Regions from separate parts of the Nonomuraea sp. CA-143628 genome, predicted to be linked through region 2. Evidence: riboswitches for the same ligand, from Rfam matches in the RefSeq annotation. Region 2 holds a riboswitch; each other region holds the start of a gene.
What was found. A riboswitch is a leader RNA that binds a small molecule or an ion and turns the genes downstream of it on or off. The one in region 2 is predicted to bind cyclic di-AMP.
Positions count from the first base shown of each region.

Region 1: it holds a riboswitch for cyclic di-AMP, as region 2 does, so the genes downstream of both, ACQP2T_RS16520 (C40 family peptidase) here and ACQP2T_RS36795 (CHAP domain-containing protein) in region 2, are expected to answer to the same signal.
Region 3: it holds a riboswitch for cyclic di-AMP, as region 2 does, so the genes downstream of both, ACQP2T_RS14890 (coiled-coil domain-containing protein) here and ACQP2T_RS36795 (CHAP domain-containing protein) in region 2, are expected to answer to the same signal.
Region 4: it holds a riboswitch for cyclic di-AMP, as region 2 does, so the genes downstream of both, ACQP2T_RS12610 (hypothetical protein) here and ACQP2T_RS36795 (CHAP domain-containing protein) in region 2, are expected to answer to the same signal.

Region 1 is NZ_CP192072.1:3,537,079-3,539,266, forward strand. It holds gene ACQP2T_RS16515 (GNAT family N-acetyltransferase) at 1-221, shown strand, start outside; gene ACQP2T_RS16520 (C40 family peptidase) at 247-882, opposite strand; cyclic di-AMP (ydaO/yuaA leader) riboswitch at 886-1,022, opposite strand; gene ACQP2T_RS16525 (helix-turn-helix domain-containing protein) at 1,081-1,908, shown strand; gene ACQP2T_RS16530 (NAD(P)-dependent oxidoreductase) at 2,001-2,188, opposite strand, start outside.
Region 2 is NZ_CP192072.1:8,071,082-8,073,269, reverse strand. It holds gene ACQP2T_RS36800 (hypothetical protein) at 30-194, opposite strand; gene ACQP2T_RS36795 (CHAP domain-containing protein) at 444-1,127, opposite strand; cyclic di-AMP (ydaO/yuaA leader) riboswitch at 1,140-1,278, opposite strand; gene ACQP2T_RS36790 (Gfo/Idh/MocA family protein) at 1,397-2,188, opposite strand, start outside.
Region 3 is NZ_CP192072.1:3,185,474-3,187,661, reverse strand. It holds gene galT (galactose-1-phosphate uridylyltransferase) at 1-618, shown strand, start outside; cyclic di-AMP (ydaO/yuaA leader) riboswitch at 688-828, shown strand; gene ACQP2T_RS14890 (coiled-coil domain-containing protein) at 833-1,798, shown strand; gene ACQP2T_RS14885 (MerR family transcriptional regulator) at 1,819-2,188, opposite strand, start outside.
Region 4 is NZ_CP192072.1:2,684,431-2,686,618, forward strand. It holds gene ACQP2T_RS12600 (MDR family MFS transporter) at 1-436, shown strand, start outside; gene ACQP2T_RS12605 (DUF5302 domain-containing protein) at 484-684, shown strand; cyclic di-AMP (ydaO/yuaA leader) riboswitch at 849-984, shown strand; gene ACQP2T_RS12610 (hypothetical protein) at 1,165-1,905, shown strand; gene ACQP2T_RS12615 (alpha/beta fold hydrolase) at 2,031-2,188, shown strand, end outside.

The DNA of each region.
Region 1 (2,188 bases), 4.5 Mb from region 2:
CGGGGTGGACAGAGATCAGCGCCGTCTGCACCGCCCCCGAGGCACGCGGGCGAGGCCATGCCGCCCGCTTGGTCGGTGCGCTCGTCACGCGGATCGTGGCTCGTGACGAACGGCCCTTCATCCACGTGGCCGAGGCGAACACCGGCGCGATCGCCCTGTACGAGCGGCTCGGCTTCGAGACCCGCAAGCCCGTGACCTTCCGGGGGTTCCGCACGCCGTGACGGCTTCCGTCGCTGAGCCGGGGCGCTAGCGGACCTTGATCTGCAGGGCCCCCGCCGTTGGCCGCAGGCTGGTGGCCAGCATGGCGGTCTTGCGTTGCTCGATGGAGAGCCGCACGCCCTTGGGGTCCGGCCGTACGGCGCCCGCGAACGAGTCCCTGCGCCAGTCGGAGAGCTTCTCCTCCTTGACCACGTCTCCGGTGTGCGGTGCGTGCACCATGTATCCGGGTTTCGAGATCATTCCCACGTGCCCGAGCCCGTGGAAGAAGACCAGGTCGCCTGGCTTGAGGTGGTCCCAGGAGATCTTCTTGGAGTACGCGGCGTACTGCTCCGTCGTGGTGCGCGGCAACTCGATCCCGGCGCGCTCGTACGCCCTGAGCATGAGCCCGGAGCAGTCGTAGCCGCTGTCGCTGGTTCCGCCCCAGACGTACGGGATGCCGCGCTTCTTCATGGCGAACTTGAGGGCGACCTTCCAGGCCGGAGTGGTCTGGCTTATCGGCTGGACGGGCTTGCTCTCGGTGCCGGCAGGGGTGGTGGGGCCGGCAGGGGTGGTGGGGCCGGCAGGGGTGGTGGGGTCGGCCGGGGTGGTGGGGGCGGCGTGAGCCGGAGCGGCCAGAGTGAGCCCGGCGACGGCAGCCGCCAGGCAGATGGCGAGGGGAGCCACTGCTGTGTCCTTCCATACGGCCTACCGGGTTAGCTGACGGGCTCGGGCCTGGAAGTGGCCCTACGGCGATGCCGATTCGCCCCAGAGGGAACTTGGGTCCCCGGCTCCACGCGGGTGAGTGGATTAGGCGGGACGAACACTAACAAAACGGTCAAAGGCTTGTAAACTGTCTAAAATCGGGCAGTCAACGAGGCGGGCATGACATGGCAGGTAATCGACACCACCCCGGCGGGCCAGGTAGAACCGGCCACTATGCACATGGATCAGCCGATAGGGGACCTACTGCGGGACTGGCGGCACCGGCGCGGGCTCACGCAGCTCGACCTGGCCCTCCAGGCCGACGTGTCCGCGCGCCACGTCAGCTTCGTCGAGACCGGGCGGACGATCCCCAGCCGGTCCATGGTGTCGCGCCTGGCCGAGCAGCTCGATGTGCCGCTCCGTGCGCGCAACCGGTTGCTGCTCGCGGCCGGGTACGCGCCCATCTACCCCGAGCGCCCGCTTGACGACCCCGACCTGGGCAAGGCGCACGAGGCGCTCCAGCGGATCCTGCGCGGGCACGAGCCGTATCCGGCGATGGCTCTGGACCACCGGTGGAACCTGCTCCTGGCCAACGACGCCATGAACGTCTTCCTCGACGACGTGGCCCCGGCCCTCCTGGAGCCGCCGGTGAACATGATGCGACTCGGCCTGCACCCGGACGGGTTCGCGCCGCGCGTGCGGAACCTGGCGCAGGTTCGCGGGTTCCTGCTGCCCCGGCTCGCCAGGCAGGTCACCCGTGCGGGGGATCCGGAGCTGAGCGCGCTCTACGAGGAGCTGCTGGCCTATGGAGACGATGGCGAGGCGCCGCTGCCCGACCCCGCCGACATCGCGCTGCCCGTACGGATCACGCATCGGGGGGACGAGCTCTGCTTCTTCAGTACGATCACGACGTTCGGCGCGGCGTTCGACATCACCCTCGAAGGGGTCGCCGTCGAGGCGTACTTCCCCGCCGACGACGAGACCACACGGCTGATCGGGAACCGTTGATGCCGCCGCCGGATGGTGCGGGCCCGCCGCGCGGGCGGCTGACGTCCGCTGACGTCAGCGATGCCGGCTGCCGTTCGTGGCGCCGGGTGGCGTCAGTACGCGGCGGTGAACCTGACCCGGTGGTGCGTGGGTCGTTCCGCCTCGTCCAGCAGCACGACCGCGAGGTCCTCCATGGAGATCGCCGAGTTCCCCTCGGCGTCCATGAGCAGCTCGTCGGCCCCCAGCCGGTAGACGCCGGTACGTTCGCCCGGCGCCAGCAGCGCGGCCGGACTCAGGTACG
Region 2 (2,188 bases):
GATCGGCCGGATGGGGGCCCGGTTTTGCGTCAGATGTGCTCGGCGGGGTTCGCCGGGAGGTAGAAGTTCCAACTGCCGTGTCCCTCGTGGGCACCGCCTGCGGGGCAGTGTCCGTTGTCGGGGCGGCCATTCCACCAAAGGGTGTAGCACTTGTTGCAGAAGCGCCAGTTGTCCTGCTGCGTCGTCGGTGACATGTCCCCTCCTCAGTATCGAGAACCGGCTCGCTGTCCGGCCACCGTCAGTGTCTGAGGTGACGGCAGGCCCGTGACATCCCCAAACTTGGGGGGTTGCGGTCTGATGGGCAGATAAGGCAGCCATGCGCTGTTCAGCCCAACGTGATGGGCTTTTCGGCAAGACGCTGGTACGGGAGCGTAAGACGCCGACGAGCGCGCATCCGGAAGGACGCGCGCTCGTCGGCAGGAGAGCCCTCGATCAGGAAGTCGTCAGGCGCCGTAGCTCGGGTAGCCGTAGCCGACCACCTGGGACGTCTGCCGGACGCGCTGCTGGACGCTGCCGTTGCCGGTGTTGCCCTCGATCGTGGAGATCGTGCCGTCGTGGTTGTCCTTGACGACGAAGCCGACGTGCTCGATGTCGTCCAGGCTCTTGCTGCCGCCCCACGAGAAGAACACCACGGCGCCCGGCTTCGGGGTCGTGCCCCAGTGGTTGTTGCGGGCGAACCACTTCGCGTGCTCGACCGTGTAGGCGTCCCAGCCGATCATGCTGCGCGCGCCGGACTGGTCGCCGACCCACGAGACGAACATCGAGCACCAGGCGGCGTTCAGGTAGTCCGCCCGGGTGCCGCCGTCGCGCCTGAGGGTCTCCAGGGCGCGCGGGGAGTTCATGTACCACTTCTGGAACTTGGTGCCGCCGCCATAGGCGTTCTCAGTGGTGCCGACCTGGGCCTTGGCCAGTGCCAGAACCCGCGAGACCGTGGCCTTGGCCTTGAGCTCGCTCTCCGGGTGGCTCTTCGCGGCGGCGGCGTGTGCCGGAGCCGCGGCAGCGTGGGTGGCGGTGGTGTCAGCGTGGGCGGCGGACTGGCCGGCGAAAACGGCGGCCGCGACGCTCACGCCGAGGACGGCGTGAGCGAAGGTCGACTTGGTGCCACGAAAAAGATGGGACTTGGCCATCGAGGGGGTAACTCCTTGCTTCCATGCCGCTTACCGGGTTAGCTGACGGGTTCGGACGTGGAAGCTGTCCTACGGCACGTGACGTGCCGATACACCCCAAAGGACGGTGGGTCCCCGGTTCCGCGCGAGGCGGATTCAGCGGTCACAGGACGGTCCTGTGATGCCTTTGTGCGATGGTCTGGCAACGAACGGACAAACCGGACGTATGCCTCATATGACCACAAAGGTAATGCAAGTGGCAAGGGTCTTACAAATGGATAAACCCCCAGCTAGGAGAGTTGCCCCCTCGCGTCGGCCAGAAGCCCCATCATGGCAAGGCTTTCGTCAAGTGGCATGATCGCGGATTCGGTCCTGCCTTCGGTCATGGCGTCCCGTACCTCGCGCACCTCGCCGGCGTATCCGTTGTCCGCCGGATCGAGCACGAGCTCCTCGGTCTCCATCGACGGCCCGCTCAGCACGACCCGCTCCGGCGCCCAGAACGGCGCCTTGATGTGGGCGCGCATGTCGGTGCCCACCACGAGGGCGTCGTTCGCGTACGGGCCCAGCAGCGAGCACTCCACCAGAGCCCGCCTGCCGTCCGGATAGACCAGCAACCCGCCCGCCTCCGCGTCCACCCCCGAGGGCGCCAGCGAGCCCGTGACGTGCATCCGTGAGGGCATCCCGAGGAACAGCTGCGCCAGCCCGAACGAGTAGACGCCCAGGTCGAGCAGCGCCCCGCCGCCCAGCTCCGGCGCCCACAGCCGGTGCGCGGGGTCGTACGGGGCCTTGAAGCCGAACGACGCCTGGACCGAGCGGATCTCCCCGAACCGGGGATCGGCGGCCACCCGCTGGATGAGCGGATTGAACCGGGTCCACATGGCTTCCATCAGGAACACCCCGGCCTCGCGCGCGAGGCGGACCATCCGCTCGGCGTCGGCGACGGACGCGGCGAGCGGCTTCTCGCACAGCACCGCCTTGCCCGCCGCGATCGCCGCCTCGGCGACCTCCAGGTGCTGGGCGTGCGGGGTCGCCACGTAGACGGCGTCGACGCCGGGGTCGGCGCACAGCTCCGCGTACGAGCC
Region 3 (2,188 bases), 4.9 Mb from region 2:
GCCGACCGTACGGCCGAGTTGTCCGCGATCGAGGGCGTCGAGCAGGTGTTCTGCTTCGAGAACCGGGGCGAGGAGATCGGCATCACGCTGCCACACCCGCACGGGCAGATCTACGCCTACCCGTACGTGACCCCGCGGACCAAGCTCCAGCTCGGCGCGGCCGCCCGGCATCGGGGCGGCAACCTCTTCGCCGACGTGCTGGCGGCCGAGCGGGCCGCCGGGGTGCGCGTGGTGGCGGCCAACGAGCTGTGGACGGCGTTCGTGCCCGCCGCCGCCCGCTGGCCGTTCGAGGTGCACGTCTATCCGCACCGGCAGGTGCCGGACCTGGCCGCGCTGTCGGAGGAGGAACGCGCCGCCTTCGCCCCGCTCTACACCTCCGTGCTGCGGGCGCTCGACGGGCTGTTCGGCGTCGCCATGCCGTACATCTCGGCCTGGCACCAGGCACCGGTGCGGCAGGATCGTGACCTGGCCTATCTGCACCTGGAGCTGTTCAGCATCAGACGGGCGCCCGGGAAACTCAAGTATCTGGCGGGCTCGGAGTCGGCCATGGGCGCGTTCGTCAACGATGTCCTGCCGGAGGAAGCCGCACGCATGCTTAAATCACAGGTAGATCTCTAATTGGTTTCCGCTTGGAGTCGCATGACCTTGGATTTACCACTAATATCCCTTTTCAGCGCCGGCCGAAACGGTCGGTGCTGGCCTAATCCCGGGTGCGTGGCCCGGGAGCCGGGGACCCATCGCGTCTTGGGGTGAATCCACTCAGGTGGTAAGGCGGCATCTCCCTGCCCGAACCCGTCAGCTAACCCGGCCGGCATAGGGAGAGGAACCCTTCGTGGCGGCTGCGTCCCCCTCGAGTCTCGCCATCACTCTCATCACCACCGCTTCCATGGCCTTCGGCGCCTTCACGGCCACGCCCGCCGCCGCCGCCCCCAAGCCCAGCGAGGCCCAGCTCCGCGCGGAACTGAAGCAGCTGGACAAGAAGGTCGACAAGCTCATCGAGACCTACAACCTCAAGCGCGTCGAACTCGCCAAGGCCAAGCAGGATTCGGAAACGACCAAGAAACGGCTGGCCACGGCGGAGGCCCAGCTCGTCACAGCCCAGAAACGGGTCACCGAGCTCGCGCGCCTGCAGTACCAGAACGGCACCGGCGCGCTGCCGAACCTCACTCTGCCGACCGATGCCTCCAGCGCGGCGTTGCTGGACCACCTCGCGGCCGAGCAACAGGCGGTCGTGCAGGGCGTGGCCACCGCCCGTGACGAGAAGAAGGCGGCCGCGGACCAGGCGACCGCCCTGGAGGCGAAGATCCGCGAGGACGCGGCCAACGTGGCCAAGCAGCGGGACGACGCGCAGGGCGTCATCAAGGACATCCAGAAGAAGCTGAAGGGCCTCATCCCGTTCGGCCCCGGCCGCCGCTCGGACGGCAGCTGGGCGCCCGAACTGCCCTCAGGCACCGACAACATCACCGCCCGGATGCGGGTGATCCGCGGGCTGATCCAGAAGGACTTCGCGCTGCCGTACGAGGTGGGCTGCTTCCGCTCGGACGGCGGCGGCGGCGAGCACCCGCTGGGGCGCGCGTGCGACTTCATGATGAGCACCGGCGGCAGCATGCCCAGCGCGGCCAACCAGGCACTCGGCGACCGCGTGGCGGCCTGGGCGCTGGAGAACAAGGACAAGCTCGGGGTCAAGTACGTGATCTGGAAGCAGCGCATCAACCAGGGCTCGGGGTGGAGCTCGATGTCCGACCGCGGCAGCATCACCCAGAACCACCTCGACCACGTGCACATCTCGATGTTCTAGATCTGCCCGGCCGGGCGCGGTCAGTGGGTGCCTGGTCTGGGGATGCGGACACCGGCGGCGCGGAGCTTGGTCTCGACGAGCGCGATCCCCTGGGCCGCGGCCGATCCCCGCTCTTCGCCGTGATGGGCGATCAGCTCGTATCGGGTCGCGGCCTCGGTGCGGGCTTGCAGGCCGGTCACGATCTTCAGGTGTGCGGGATTGGCGAGGAAGTGGTCGGCCATCGCGGTGGCGAGCTCGGCGATGCGCGGATCGTCCGGTTCCCAGTCCGCGGCTTCGGCGCCACGCTTGATCAAGGCGACGAACCGGGTGTCTTCGAGGGCATGCTCGAGATGAGACAGGTAGTCGTCGAAGCCCTCGGGGACCAGGGCCCTGGCCAGCACCCAGCCCTCC
Region 4 (2,188 bases), 5.4 Mb from region 2:
GGCGCCGTTCCTGCTGGTCGTGGGCACGCTGCTGTGCGCCGGTCTGACGCTGGACACGCCGCCCTGGGTGCTCGTCGGGTGGATGGCGCTGATCGGCCTCGGCATGGGCCCGATGCTCTCCGGCCTGACCGTGGCCGTGCGGGACTCGGTGCCGCCCCAGTACATGGGTACGGCCTCGGCCAACCTGACCTTCTTCCGCCAGATCGGCGGCTCGGTCGCCCTGGCGCTGGCCGGCACCGCCTACACCTCTGTCATCGCCACCGAGGCGCCGCTGCACGGGCTGGCCGCCGCGCACGCCTCGGCCGCGGCCCTGGTCATCCCCTCGCTGGGTGTCGTGGGCGCCCTCGTGGCGCTGGCCGCCCTGATCGCCATGCCCGGTGCGCGGATCGACCGCGAAACCCCGCAGCCCAAGGTCGAGGCCAGTTTCGCGTCCTGAGCGCCGTCATGCGAAGCTGTCCTTGTCCCCAACACCAGGAGGTCCTCATGGCGGAAACACCGGAGCCGGAAGTCGACGAAACTCCCGAGGACGAGATGAAGCGCAAGTTCCGCGAGGCGCTGGAGCGCAAGCGTAACCAGCATGCCGACTCGAGCGCGGGTGGCAGGGGCAACGACCCTTCCAAGATTCACGGCGCTCACGGGCCCGCCGCCAGCAAGCGTTCTTTCAGGCGGAAGAGCGGCGGTTGACCTGAGCTTTTCTGGGGGTACGGCATGCCGTACCCCCTTTTTTCTTGACCCTCTAGGTAGATCTTCGCCCGTTTCATGGGCTTATGTTTGCCTTTGTCCGGTTTGCTCCCTATAGTTCATGGAGTTACCAGCCGGTGACTTTGGGGCTTCAACAGGGGAGTACCAACCGGCAGGCGCCGAATCCCGCTCGCGGGAACCGGGGAACCAAACGTTCCTTAGGGGTGAATCCGACCGCGGTCGGTAGGGCATCTCCACGTCCGAACCCGTCAGCTAACCCGGTAGGCGAGATGGAGAGGACACCTACCGCATGCGTAACCCCCGCGTCGTGCCGCCAGCCCGCGTGTTGTCGTCCGCCGACTGACCGGCGCCTTCCCCCGCTCTTCCACGCTCCGCGTAGCGCCCGTTTGGCGTTTTGCCCGGCTACGCCCATCTTTCGCGAGCGCAATCCCCTTGTTCCCGTATAAAGGACTTTGCTACTCCATGTCTGTTCGATCTGCCATGCTCACCGCCGCAGTCGTCGGTGCGATCTCCATCGGCGCAGGCACCGCCGCACACGCCGACACCGGCAGTGACAAGAAGGTCCTGCTCAAGGGCAAGACCACCGCGTCCTACTTCTGGGACGACTCCTCCGGCCGCGCCGGGGACACCGGGTTGCCGGCCAGCGGCAAGCCCATGCAGAAGGGGCTCGCCGCCAGCCCGAGCTGGCCGCTCATGACCGAGGGCTATGTCGTCTACAAGGGCAAGAAGATGCCCTTCTTCGTCGGCGACCGCGGCCCGGGTGTGCCGTCCTCCAGCGGCGTCATGCTCGACCTCGACGCCAAGACTTTCGCCGCCCTGACCGGTGGCCGCTTCAACTCCAGCACGCTGGGCGTGGACGGCAACGGTGGCGCGGGCCACATCAAGATCGACTACGTCATCACCAAGTGGGGTAGCGGCCCGGGCAAGAAGAACTACCCGCTGCCCTACTCGACCGGTTCGTACGCCGTCGTGGACCACAACCCCGCCAAGCCCCCGAAGATCGTGACCGAGGGCGACAAGCCCGCCGCGGTCAAGCCCGCTCCCGCCAAGGCTGTGCCGGTGGCCGCCAAGAAGGCCGACAAGGCTGAGGAGAAGATCGTCGAGTCGAACGCCATCGGTGGCGCCGCCGCGGCGGTCGCGCTGGCCATGTTCGGCGGCTCGACGGTCGGCCGCGAGCGGATCCGCAAGCTCGTCCGGCGCTGACGGCCGTCAGGTCCGAAGACGGTCTCGATGACGGCCGTCAGGTCTGGAGCCGACGGCCTTGATGGTCGTCGATTTCGAGGCTGACGGTCTTTGCGTCCCGGGAAACAGAATGTCATTCTGACCTCGTGACCACGCTTGCAGCCGCGAACGGCATCGAGATCGCGTACGAGTCCTTCGGCTCACCCGGCGGACGTCCCCTGCTCCTCATCATGGGGCTCGGCGCCCAGCTCATCCACTGGGACGACGAGCTCTGCGAGCTCCTGGCGGAGCAGGGCCATCACGT